DNA from 4 places in the Vallitalea guaymasensis genome. Region 3 is predicted to be linked to each of the others. Evidence: predicted binding sites of a transcription regulator. Region 3 holds the regulator's gene; each other region holds the start of a gene.
What was found. Region 3 encodes Rex, which represses fermentation and respiration genes when NADH is low (regulators of the CRP and FNR family bind a similar motif). Its sites were predicted from a motif close to ATTGTTAANTANTTAACAAT; they were not measured.
Positions count from the first base shown of each region.

Region 1 (3,223 bases), 740 kb from region 3:
TACTGTGTCCAACAATCATACTTGTTGCTTCAAACACAGTGAAATCAGCTTCACTTTGTATTTTCATCTTTTACCCTCCCAAGTATCATTACTACATCAATTCATTTATCTAATCTCTCTCTGTTATAAAGTGGTTTTATAATAACATAATGCTAATAAATCATACTCATTTGATTATAGCATATACAAACAGCTAATACCATTTCAAAATCATTAATACTATTGTTTATAATGTGCTAATTATCAATATTAAGCATTATAAAACCACCTATTTAGCTTTATATTCCCTTTAAAGCAGATAGTTGGAATAATAAAAATGTCTACTTCAAGAGGGATATATTCTTATAGGTGGTATATTATGATTCTATATTTATCTTATAATTGTCAATCTAATTTCTATCTGCTGTACACTCTTATACATTTTCTGCTACAACTTTTTTATATGTTTCAGTATCTGCATATATCTCATCCTTCAATGGATTCAGTTTATTTTTACGTATTTTATTGAATTGATAGATTACAAGTGCAGCATTTGTGATTAGAGCCAACAAACTTAGTACAAAAAACGCAGTTGGATTGTGTGTAGTGGATACTGGGGCTATACGGTCAGCAAATGAGGGTACAGTCATAACAAACATAATCCATAAAGCAAGTGTCTGTGCACGGTGTTGCAACCAAGCTCCTCTTTTGATAAAGAAAGCTGGAATTGTACAAGATGTCAGTAATGCTAAACCACAGTAGAATGAATGGTCTGCAATACAATTATATGTATAAGCGAAATTCCATATATCATAAGCTATGATCCAAGCCCATATCATATCTGGCCAAATCATATCTTTTGTTTTATCTTTTGATATGAAAATACCAACCCAACCACATATGGCAACAACATTAAGAATACCTGCTATTCCATTCATTATATTCCATGACCCTGACATTACCCATAGATTGTTTATGAATTCACCATCCCATGCTCCATATGAGAAACATTGAAAATCACGAAAAGCTGCTTCAAGTATATTAAGACCCAGGATAAGTGGCGGGAAGCATAAAGCCCATTTCTTCTTCGCTAAGGAAGGAATAAAACGAATAGCCATAAAACCAAGACATCCTGCAAGAGCAGAATAGGTTTTTACCCAGTTAAACCAGTTACCAGTACCATATTCATTTCCTGGAGCTGCGGTTTTTGGCCAAACTGCGATGGTCAATACTATAGGAACAACTAAAAATAATGTAATTCCACCCCATTTTGTAGAACGACCAAGTTCATTGAATGCCATTAAAGCAAAAACAACGAAAAGCCAAATCGCCCATCCTGAAAAACTTGTTACTTCATAAAAAATACCCATATTACTTTGCCTCCTAGAATTATTGATTATAACATTGATATAATTTTAACACATCTGTTCGTAGGCAACTATAAATTGTTACATAAAACATTGTAAATTTAGTTTTTTTATTGTCTACAGACATAATTATATGTCACAAACATTATAATTTTACTTTATATTGTAATATATGTCAATTTTTTTTAGGATTTAGTCGCGTTTTAATATACCAATTACTTTTCCATTAATATGTAATTCTATCTCTTCAACTATTATAGGTTCATATTTTTTATTTTCTGGCATAAGTAATACTTTATTTCCCATCGTTGTATATTTTTTAAGGGTTGCTTCATTTCCAACTACTCCAACTATTATATCTAGATTTTCAGCATAATTCTGCTTGTGTACTATTACATAATCTCCTTTATTAATACCCGCATTTATCATACTATCTCCAGTTACTTCTAATAAAAAGCAATTATTGCTATCATATAGTAAATTAGAAGGCAACGAAATATACCCTAAATTTTCTTGTACTGCCAGCTGAAAATTACCAGCTATTACTTTACCGTATATATTTAATTTATCATATTTTTCAATATCATAGGCTATATCGCTATCATAGTCATATAAATTTATCACTTCATTGTCTTCTACATTTTTTAATAATTTATATTTTTTTCCTTTCCTTATATCGATATATTTATACTCACTTACAATCTGACCTATATTCCCTGAGAACTTTGGTAATCTATCCATATATTGAAATTTACCTTTATCTCGTTTTATAATCAATATATCTTTACCATTACAGGCTAAACCATATTTTACATTTTCATTAGTCTCTAAATATGATTTTAGTTGTAAGATGGCATTATTAATATCTTCATTTGGTCTTTTTATTTCACAAAATATATATGGCTCTTTCTTTCCCTGATTATAGTTAAAAACAACTATATCTACATATCCTGTTCTTGAAAAGGTCTTAACTTTGTATTCCATATCTATCATTTCATATGGATAATCCAATTTTTCATTCAACTCGTTAATAACCCACTGTCGTACTATTTCCTCATTACTGTATTTATCAGCTATTTTCTCTGTATATCTATAATTTTCAATACCTATATGCCTTACTCTCTTAAACTCTTGATCTTCTTCTAATAGTAAATATGCAGGATTTATTTCAGCTATAAACTTTGAAGGTAAATATGAACTAGTTAAATACAATACTTCTTTTGCTCTTGTCATTCCAACATAAAGCAACTTTCTTTCAACTGATTCTACATCTTTATTATTCTGCAATTCACCTTGTACTTTAATAGGAATATTATCCTTGTTTAGTCCTATTATAATTACTACATTAAACTCTAAACCTTTGATTGAATGCATGGTAATTAATTTTACAGAATCATTATCAAAATTAGGATTTTTTTTATCTATAATTTCAGCATCAATACCTCTGCTAATTAAAAAATTCTTAGCATTATATAATTGAGCTTTTTTTCTTGCAATTATAGCTACATCTTTTAGATTAAATTTCTTATATAATTTATTGTTGATTTCATTACTTATATAATCTAGTTCTTTTACTTCTGAACTAAAATGTCTGTATAATGGATATTTTCCATGTCTATCTATTACTGATGGTTTCACATAATTTATATTACTTGTTACATTTTCATCATTTTCTATTAAACTATATGCTGCCCGTGCAATTTCCGTTGTAGTTCTATAGTTCTTAGAAAGTATTCTAGCCCTTCCTGACATATCAAACCCTATACTTTTAAAACTATTATATGATAGCCATGAGTGAGGATATATACTCTGTGCAGTATCAGCCACAAATACAATACTAGAATATATTTTTCTATGATTATATAATTCATATAGTA
Region 1 covers NZ_CP058561.1:822,912-826,134, forward strand. The annotation lists gene HYG85_RS03675 (aromatic amino acid transport family protein) at 1-67, opposite strand, end outside; gene HYG85_RS03680 (DUF5692 family protein) at 414-1,349, opposite strand; gene HYG85_RS03685 (UvrD-helicase domain-containing protein) at 1,539-3,223, opposite strand, start outside.
Region 1: HYG85_RS03680 (DUF5692 family protein) is a predicted target of Rex. The motif match lies at 1,383-1,402, and genes of this name have one in related genera.

Region 2 (3,223 bases), 2.7 Mb from region 3:
TTATTTCCATATTCATGGCGTAACTTTGGTACATATCTATTTTCTTCTGTCAAATCTTGTTCTGCAATGAATTTTTTAATTTCATCTATAGCAACTGGGTCATCAATATCTCCCCTTGTACATGCTGATTCACATTTTCTTGGACAGACACGACCACATACTGCTGGAAATGGATTCTCATGCTTAATAAGTTCCAGAGCTTCTTTGTACCTACCCTGAGATGCTAACTTGATATAACCTTGAACGGAAATATGGGCTGGACATTCTGTTTTACAAGGGCTAGTACCTGTATCAACAACATTTTTCCTGTTTATACGATAATCTGTATTCCATTTATCTGGTCCCCACTCAGTATTATGTGGAAAATCTTTTCTCTTCTCTTCTTCAATTGGAGTCTTTGCACATATTTTCTGTCCTAATTTTAATGCATTCACTGGACACACTTCTACACATTCACCACAGCCAACACACTTTTCTGGGTCAACATGTGAGACATAATTGGAACGTACCATATCAGGGTTTACAAACATCTCTGCTATTCTCATTGAAAAACATGAACAACCACAACAGTTACAGATAGCATGAGTTTTTCCTGAACCATCTAGATTTGGTATACTATGTACTAATCCATTTTCCTCTGCCTTTTTAATGATCTCAAATGCTTCTTCTCTTGTAATCTCACGTCCTCTGCCAGTACGTATATAGTATTCAGCAGCGTGCCCCATTTGAATACACATATCCTCTTTTAGATGACCGCAACCTTCTCCCATAACCTCTCTTGTTGTTCGGCAAGCACAATCTGAAACTGAAAAAATAGTGTTGTCATTAAGATATTTGGATACTTCTTCATAAGATGCTTTTCTAGTCTCCCCATCTATTGCACTTTCAATAGGAATTACACGCATTGGACCTGTTCCTGGTGAAAAAACACCTACTCCCATTGGACCTTTTCTTTTTCCGTATTCATCGAAGGCTATAGCTATCTGTGGATATTTTTTTACATTCTCTCTATTATTGACCATCATTTCCATATGACCTGGGACCCAGATTTCATGCCAATATTTATCAACACCGTCAATCTTATTGACAAAAGCTACACCTGCAACTGCTAATTCCCATAACAGTTTTGCTGTTTTTTCTACAGATTTACCGCACTTGGGAGCAATTTCTTCTGCACTCTGTGGTTTTCTTAGTTCAAGACAAAGTGCTACTTCTGCCATTTCTTCTGTTACAACAGGTTCCAAAATCTTATATTCTGGATATTCAGGTTTTATTTCCATCTTAGAACCTCGTTTTGTCCTGCTTATCTTATTCGCAAGATCCAATACCTTTTCGTTAACCATGCCTATTCCCTCCAAATTTTATTTTTATATGATACCTATTGATTCCATTCTTTCACTTCAGTACGTATCCAATCAGCCCATTCATCTATTCCTTCCCCTGTCCTAGCGGATATAGGAATTATCTTGATATTTGGATTCAATTTTTTAGCACGTTCTTTTACAGCTTCCAGGTCAAAATCAAAATACTCAATGACATCCATTTTGTTAATCAATAGAACATCCACTATCTTAAACATCAAAGGGTACTTAAGAGGTTTATCATCTCCCTCTGGTACGCTTAAGATCATGGCATTTTTTGATGAGCCTGTATCAAATTCAGCTGGACAGACTAGATTTCCCACATTTTCTAGAATAGCAAAATCAATTCCTTCTGTTCCAAGACCAATCAAGCCTTGTTTTGTCATATCGGCATCAAGATGACACATGCCTCCTGTGTGAAGTTGAATTACTTTTGCTCCTGTCTGAGAAATTGTGTTAGCATCAACATCTGAATCAATATCAGCTTCCATTACCCCGATATTCATCTCATCTTTCAAAGCGTTAATTGTTTTTGTAAGAGTCGTCGTCTTACCTGAACCTGGTGATGACATTAGATTCAATAGAAAAGTTTTCTCTTTTTTCAATTGTTCTCTAAGCAAATCTGCTTGGCGATTATTATCCTCAAACACGCTCTGCTTTATTTCTAGAACCTTGTATGTATCCATTTTTATCTATCTCCTTTTCTTATAAAGTTTTAAATTGAAAGTATTATGTCTCATAAATTGGTTAGTTTGGAATGTTTTTGACGCATATCTAAGCGCTTCGACCTTATATGCTGAAAAAATAGAAAGTAATTAATTAACTTTTATAAATTTAATTCTAAAAGATTGTTATTATTTTATCACTCTCAGTATATTTGAAAATGATGTTGTTGTCAAAAAAGCAAAAACCTTGTAAAATCAAGGTTTAGTGGCTTTCTATTTCAAGTTTGGTTTACACACAAATTATATCTCTAATCCTATATATAATGCTGATTAGAGAGAATAATGTATTGATAAGTGTAAACTATACTTGAAAGTAAAAAAGTTGCAAAAATGATTAAAATCATCTAAGCAACTCCTAAAAATACCTATTCAGTATATAATTTGAGAATTCTATACAGTTATTCATAGATACTGTACTCATAATCTCTCCAGCTATATATATGTTGTTTTTCCCTTGCATTTCTTCTATTTTATCATAAAATCCCTTTTTTAGAGTACTGGTATCTACGTATGGACACTGATGCCAACTCTTGAATTGATAAAGCCTCGGATTGACAAAACCTAATTTCAATAAATCACTTTTAATAATCTTTAATGATTCTTCTTTGGACCTTTCAGGTGAATTATAAGCATAAACCATTACCAATTCTTCACCATTAGTTGAATCCCATCTAGAGTTCCATATAATAACATGTCCTTTATTCTCTATAGATAGATTTTCTAGTACAAAACCGCATTTCTTTGGAATCTTCTCAGTTATAAATGCATAAACATTGAAATCTTGATATTTTATAAAACCAAGATATTGATTCATCTGGTAATCTGTATCACAAAGAGTAGTAAATTGATTAAGTGGAGCTGTGATAACAACTTTATCATATTCTAATTGTTCAAAATCCGTATGAACACATAATTTTCCATTATCCATCTTAGTGATTTCTTTAACATTCTGGGTCAATCTGATATCTTTTACTTTATCCTTCATAGAATCTATGAATGTTGAAACTCCTTTCTCCCATGTACAGAATTCAGGAAGTTCCATAAAAGACATTAATGTCTCATAATCCAATATCCTAAGGACATAAAGTGCAGGTATGACATTAATATCTCCCAACCCATAGCTTGTAAAATAATTGA
Region 2 covers NZ_CP058561.1:3,003,755-3,006,977, reverse strand. The annotation lists gene HYG85_RS13195 (FAD-dependent oxidoreductase) at 1-1,343, opposite strand, end outside; gene hypB (hydrogenase nickel incorporation protein HypB) at 1,379-2,047, opposite strand; gene HYG85_RS13185 (FAD-dependent oxidoreductase) at 2,442-3,223, opposite strand, start outside.
Region 2: hypB (hydrogenase nickel incorporation protein HypB) is a predicted target of Rex. The motif match lies at 2,209-2,228, and genes of this name have one in related genera.

Region 3 (3,223 bases):
TTATCTTGCCAGAATCACCTATTATGATTATAGAGACCTTTATGTTATTACAGCTAAGTATTCTACCTATTGCAAATCCGTCCCCACCATTATTACCTGTACCGCAGCAAATAACAACTTTATTGCTCTCTTTCAGCAACTGTATAGTTTCACTCACTACAGACATGGCTGCATTCTCCATCAAAACAATACCTGGTATACCTATCTCTTCAATAGTATACCTATCAATTTCCTTCATTTCATAACTTTTGACAACCTTCAACTGAATCTCTCCTTTTAACTAATTACTCCCCTACTGCAATAGCTGTCACATTATCCCTGGAATGTGATATTGATACATGTATCGTAGAAATATCAAGTTGTCTCGCCAAATCCTTAGCACCATTATATAAAACTACATAGGGCTTGCCTTTATCATCACGTAAAACCTCAACATCAATAGGAGTAAAATTTACAAACCCTGTTCCAAGAACCTTGGAGACTGCTTCTTTGACAGCAAAATTACCAGCTATTGTTTCACCTCTATAATTTTTAGTTTCAAATAATTTATTTTCGTTGGGTGTAAAATATTTTTCTAGGAATCTTTTATTTAGAATAACCTTTTCTATTCTACTGATTTCAATGATATCATTACCTATTCCTTTTATCATTTACTTCCTCCCAGATATTTTTTATCATATAATTCAATGACTTCATATCCTACCAGATCATGCATATAAGAATACATCTTATCATATTCTTCTTTCGCTTCCGTCTGTCTCACAGCTTTTTCTTTTAATTCTGCCCTAACTTTTTCAATCCATTCATTTAATTCATCTAATTCATTCTTGGTATCAAACATTCTCATATAACAATCTTGCATTGTATATTCTAATAATTCTTTGTTGGTCGTTTGAATTTCTTTTGGCATATTTTCCATTCTTGATTCCATCTTATCTATCTTGACCTTTATGTCATTGATATATTTCTTGCTTTTTTCCATTTCTCCAATGGCTTCATCATCTTCATCTTCAATGGCTTCTTTCATGTTATCCATTATATCAACCATCATTTTCTTTTTAAGCAAAGTATATTCTTTCAAATCATTAGTAAGTTGTCCTTGTTCACCAAGAAGCTTATTAAGTCTTTTTTCAAGTTCCACTATTTTTTTTGGTTTTTTATTATTTTTGAATAGTTCATGCCATCTATTATCCAATGTCAATATATGTACCTTTTTTTCTATATTAATTGGTTTCTCTATCTTTTGTTTTGAAAAAAACATGCTTTCACGTCCTCATTATTTATATATACTTAATTTATACCTACTTAGTAATATAATAAAAATTTTCTATATTAATTATATCGTAACAAATTATTATATTCTATAGCACAATATAATTAAAAGGTACCCATATATATGAGTACCTAATACTTCTAAGAATAGTTATTCATTCTTAAAAACATAAATTACAGACGCTTATTTATATTCTCTCTTTGATATTATATGATAGAGTCATTAGACTATCCAACAAATGTACATTTTCGACTATAACATTTTTATTGGATAATTTCAGGTCTATAGGGGCAAAATTCCATATTCCTTTTATACCATAACTAACTAAGTCATTAGCAACTTTTGGTGCTTTTTGCTTAGGTAATGTTAGAATTGCCAAGTCAATACTATTTTCTTTTATGAAACTTCCCATTTCATCTAAATCCTTAATCTCAATACCTCTTACAGTTATACCTATAAGTCTCGGGTTAACATCAAATAATCCTTTAACTTCAAAACCTCTTTTATCAAAATTAGTATAATTAGCAAGTGCTTGACCCAAGTTTCCTGCTCCAACAATAATTGTATTATATTTATTTTCAAGACCAAGTATCTTGCCTATAGCGTTATATAAATATTCAACATTATAGCCGTAACCTTGTTGACCAAAACCGCCAAAATTATTTAAATCTTGTCTTATTTGAGAAGCTGTTACACCCATTCTGTTACTCAATTCTTTAGAGGAAATCCTTACAACATCGTTTTCCAATAAGTCTCCTAAGTATCTGTAGTATTTTGGTAATCTTTTAATTACCGCTGTTGATATTTTCTTTTGTATCATATAATCAATCCCCAATCCTTGATACTATTTTGGAACTTTTATACAAATAATTATATATGGTTGTTAAATCTATGTCAAATAATCAAATGCTGATAAACCCTTATCGTTTATGTATTATCACAGTATAAATCATTAACACAAATCCTATATTTAGTAAATATAGTTAAAAACAATCAATTGTTTATTGTATACAATCTATATTTTATAAATTATACCATAAAACCCTGATATTTTACAGCTTTTTCTAGAAAATTATACTTATAAAAAATTTTAATATCCTAAATTTTATACATATTTAGGTTTCATAAACCCTGTATGTTTACTTCTAACATATAAAATGGATATAAAAAATTAATTCTATACCCTTTTTAATTGTTAAGTTCAATTATATATTCTTTAATTTACTTAACTCAATATTATTATCAACTTAATATTATTACCTATAAAAGTTCTTTTCCCAAATATTTATTAATAGCATCTTTAGTTTTTTTTGTATAGTTTGCATCAGTGTATAATATTCTTTGTATGGTTCTTTGAGATAAGTTGGATTCTTTCGCCAGATCCTTGATAGTTATTTTATTCTCAACCATATAATTTCCTAGTTCTTTTCTCTTTATCTCATCTTTTTTGTATTGTCTATTGTAAAAATAAGTAGTATTGACCTTAGAACTTATTTGTCCCAATTTTCTTTTACGTTGATAATCAAGGCATTTTTCACATTGCTTGACACCTCTAATAAGTGATTCTTGTGATAGAGGTTTACCACACCTTATACATTGTTTTCTCTCCACACGAGCTTTTCTCAATTTTTTCATATAACCTGCATTACGACTCAAGTCATCATCCCCTTTAGAAAAGTTCTTTTATCATATATATGTTGTCCCAAAGAAATTTATTCTTATGTATGAACAAAATATGTTACTTCTCGTTAGGCAAAGAACTATCACAATAGATATTTATATATTTACCAAAAACCTCTAATTTTAAACCCTTAAACTTTTCAAAACCAGTGATTAATGGTATCATAGTATGGTAATTTTAATATTTATAGGAGGCAACTATGATTTTATCATGTAAAAATATATGCAAAGCATTTGTAACACATACAGTACTGGACAATGTAAACTTCT
Region 3 covers NZ_CP058561.1:85,210-88,432, forward strand. The annotation lists gene HYG85_RS00405 (NAD(P)H-hydrate dehydratase) at 1-262, opposite strand, end outside; gene acpS (holo-ACP synthase) at 285-650, opposite strand; gene HYG85_RS00415 (coiled-coil domain-containing protein) at 647-1,261, opposite strand; gene HYG85_RS00420 (redox-sensing transcriptional repressor Rex) at 1,461-2,093, opposite strand; gene HYG85_RS00425 (helix-turn-helix domain-containing protein) at 2,534-2,929, opposite strand; gene HYG85_RS00430 (ABC-F family ATP-binding cassette domain-containing protein) at 3,154-3,223, shown strand, end outside.

Region 4 (3,223 bases), 490 kb from region 3:
CTTATCTGATCGAATATGAGGTGAAGACGATACTATATATTGATCTGTCACAACTAAACCCTCCTACTTAAAACATTAGAAATAATTTATTGATTCTATATATTTTTATTTCTTTTTCTTAGCCATTATAGTCCTTTTTGTTGTTCTTATAGAATGAGTTAAATGTCTATTGGATGGACATATATATGAACAAGCTCCACATTCTATACAATTCATACCTTTATATTTTACAAACAAGTCATCTTCATTGTTTATAGCAAATTTGTTAAGTTCTAAAGGTAATAGATTCATTGGACATATACTTACACACTTACCACATCTAATACAGTTGCTTTCTTCATTCACTACTGCTTCTTTTTTAGTCAGACATAGTATAGATGAAGAACCTTTTATTACAGGTACATCTAGTGAGAACAGTGCCAGTCCCATCATAGGTCCCCCTGAGATAACTTTGGCAGGTTCTTCCGTGAAACCACCAGCAGCCTCAATTAATTCTCTATAGCTAGTACCAATTCTAACCTTAAAATTCTGCGGTTCTTTTATAGCTCCCCCACTCACAGTAACAATTCTTCTCATTAAAGGTCTTCCTCTGAGAACTGCTCTATGAATAGCTACGACTGTATCTATGTTTTGAACAATACAACCAACATCAGCTGGTAATCCTCCAGCTGGAACTTCTCTCTTAGTTATAGAATAGATGAGTTGTTTTTCAGCCCCTTGAGGATATTTTGTTTTCAAAGTTGCAACGCTGATATTACTAATACCTTTAACAGCTTCTTTCATAGCTTTTATGGCATCTGGCTTATTGTCTTCTATTCCAATAACACCTTTGGCATTTGGAAAAAGATGTAGTATTATCTCAAGCCCTTTTACAACTCTTTGTGTTTCTTCAATCATAATCCTATGATCAGATGTCAAATAAGGCTCACACTCAGCACCATTAACAATTATATGATCAATCTTTTTCTCTGGAGGAGGTGATAATTTTATGAATGTTGGAAATGTTGCTCCACCCATACCTACTATACCAGCCTCTTTTATAATATTAATTATTTCTTCCCTTGAAAGGTTCTTATAGTCCTTTCTTTCTTTCATTGTTTCAATTTCCGTATATTCACCATCATTTTCAATAACAATTGCTTGTACTTTTGAACCATTAGGATGAAGTACATCTTTAATAGCTTTGACTGTACCTGAAACTGTTGCATGGATTGGTGAAGAAACGAATCCTTGAGGTTCTCCTATTTTCTGCCCCATTAACACTTTATCGCCTTTTTTAACTAAAGGTTTGCAAGGTGCTCCTATATGTTGTAACATTGGGAAAACCAAATCACCTTTTGGCATATAAATCTTAATAGGTTTCTTTTCTGTGGAATCTTTAGAATGACTAGGATGAATGCCTCTTTTAAAAGTCAATGCTCCCATTAGTATCCCCCTGTCTTTGTTTGTTTTTAATGAATAAATTATTTTTTTACACTTTAGATATATTACTAATAAATATAATTATTAGTATTTAATGTTGTAATAGTATCCATTTCCATATTAATAATAATACAATTACCGCAGTAATACAAGAATTGATAAAAAAAGTACAAAGTAGCAATTCTGTATAATACTATTAATATGGCACTATTGTTTATTGTATACAATATGCCTCCCTTCTTTTCCCCTTTAATTTACTAAAAAAAGTTATAATTATTAGTAAGTTTGTTAATTAGTTAACATTAGCTGAAATCTATAAGATAAAAAAGCTCAAAGATATAATGTTATACCTTTCAGCTTTTGTCTCCGTCGCTCTTAAGCTCATTAATATTTTCTTTTAAGAATTCCTTTAACCATTTGATAACATCTAAATTAGTTAATGGTACTTCATCACCCAAAACTTCTTTAAGTTCTTTTGTAGTTATATCAAATGAGTTCTCATTATAGTAATGCTTATATTGTATATCAATATCACCATTAGATGAAATAAGAGTTGCCATTGTTGCTACCATATCACCTATAGGTGGTCTATCAATATGATTATAATCCATACTGGCTTTTATATAAGTACCTTGTTTGCTAGATGAATCTATCTCCAATCTACCATTACAAATGTTACAAGTATTATCTAACAATGGTATTCCCAAGCCTACACGTCTCATTGTTCTTGATGTAGTGAAAGGATTACGAATGTCTTTTAATATTTCTTCGTCTATTCCTGTCCCATTATCTTTAATACTGAATTCAAAAATATTGTCTTTGATTAATTCTTTTACTATAATAGTAATTATGTTTGCATCAGCTCTTATACTATTCTGTGCAATATCAAGTATATGCATAGATAATTCTTTCATATTTAACAGATTCCTTTCATAAAACCTCTAAATATTTTTGATTCCCTTTGCTACAAGATCGCTAACCATTTCATAAGATGATTTTTTTGTAGTCAATATAGGTATATTTTCCTCATCTGCCTTTGCGATAGCATCTTCTTCAACCTTAAATCCTTCTGATACAATAATACACGCAGAACCAGTAAGTACTGCTACTGCTACTATATTAACATGGCTTTGAATTGTAATCCATACATTACCCTCTTTTGCTTTACCCATTACCACGCTTAATAAATCACCTACAAAACCGCCTTTTATTTCACCTTGTAACCCTTCTTTACCAGCAACCAATTCAAGGTTAAGCTTAATTTTTAATTCTTCAACTGTCATTGTGATGACCTCTTTTCTAATATCTTATTATTTATAGTTTCATTACTAATGGATGGTGGCATTTTTTGTGCTAATGTAACCATTTGTTCAGCCATTTCTCTTACCTTTTGTCTTAACATGAACACACAATCCTCTATATTGGCTTTACCACAGACTATATCTTCGGCTAATGCTCTGCAAGTCGGTGCCCCACAGGAACCACAGTCAATCTTTGGTAAGATATCATAGATTTTTTCTAAGTGTTCTAACTTTTCTATGGCTTTTTCTACATCATCATCAAGCTTCATGACTTGTTTAGTTTCTAATGGTTTAGACCAATACAGATCAATTTTTTCATCAAATAATGGTATATCCCGTTTTTTGCCTTCACCACTATTGTATTTCTTTATTTTATCCATCCTATTACTGGAAACAAAGCAATTCTCTACAGTTAGGGGACCACCAAGACATCCACCAACACATGCTAGACATTCAATGAAATTAACATCATCAAGTTTACCATTTTCTACTTTCTCCAG
Region 4 covers NZ_CP058561.1:5,219,645-5,222,867, reverse strand. The annotation lists gene HYG85_RS22570 (RnfABCDGE type electron transport complex subunit D) at 1-51, opposite strand, end outside; gene rsxC (electron transport complex subunit RsxC) at 106-1,425, opposite strand; gene HYG85_RS22560 (ATP-binding protein) at 1,776-2,336, opposite strand; gene HYG85_RS22555 (DRTGG domain-containing protein) at 2,364-2,705, opposite strand; gene HYG85_RS22550 ([Fe-Fe] hydrogenase large subunit C-terminal domain-containing protein) at 2,702-3,223, opposite strand, start outside.
Region 4: rsxC (electron transport complex subunit RsxC) is a predicted target of Rex. The motif match lies at 1,577-1,596, and genes of this name have one in related genera.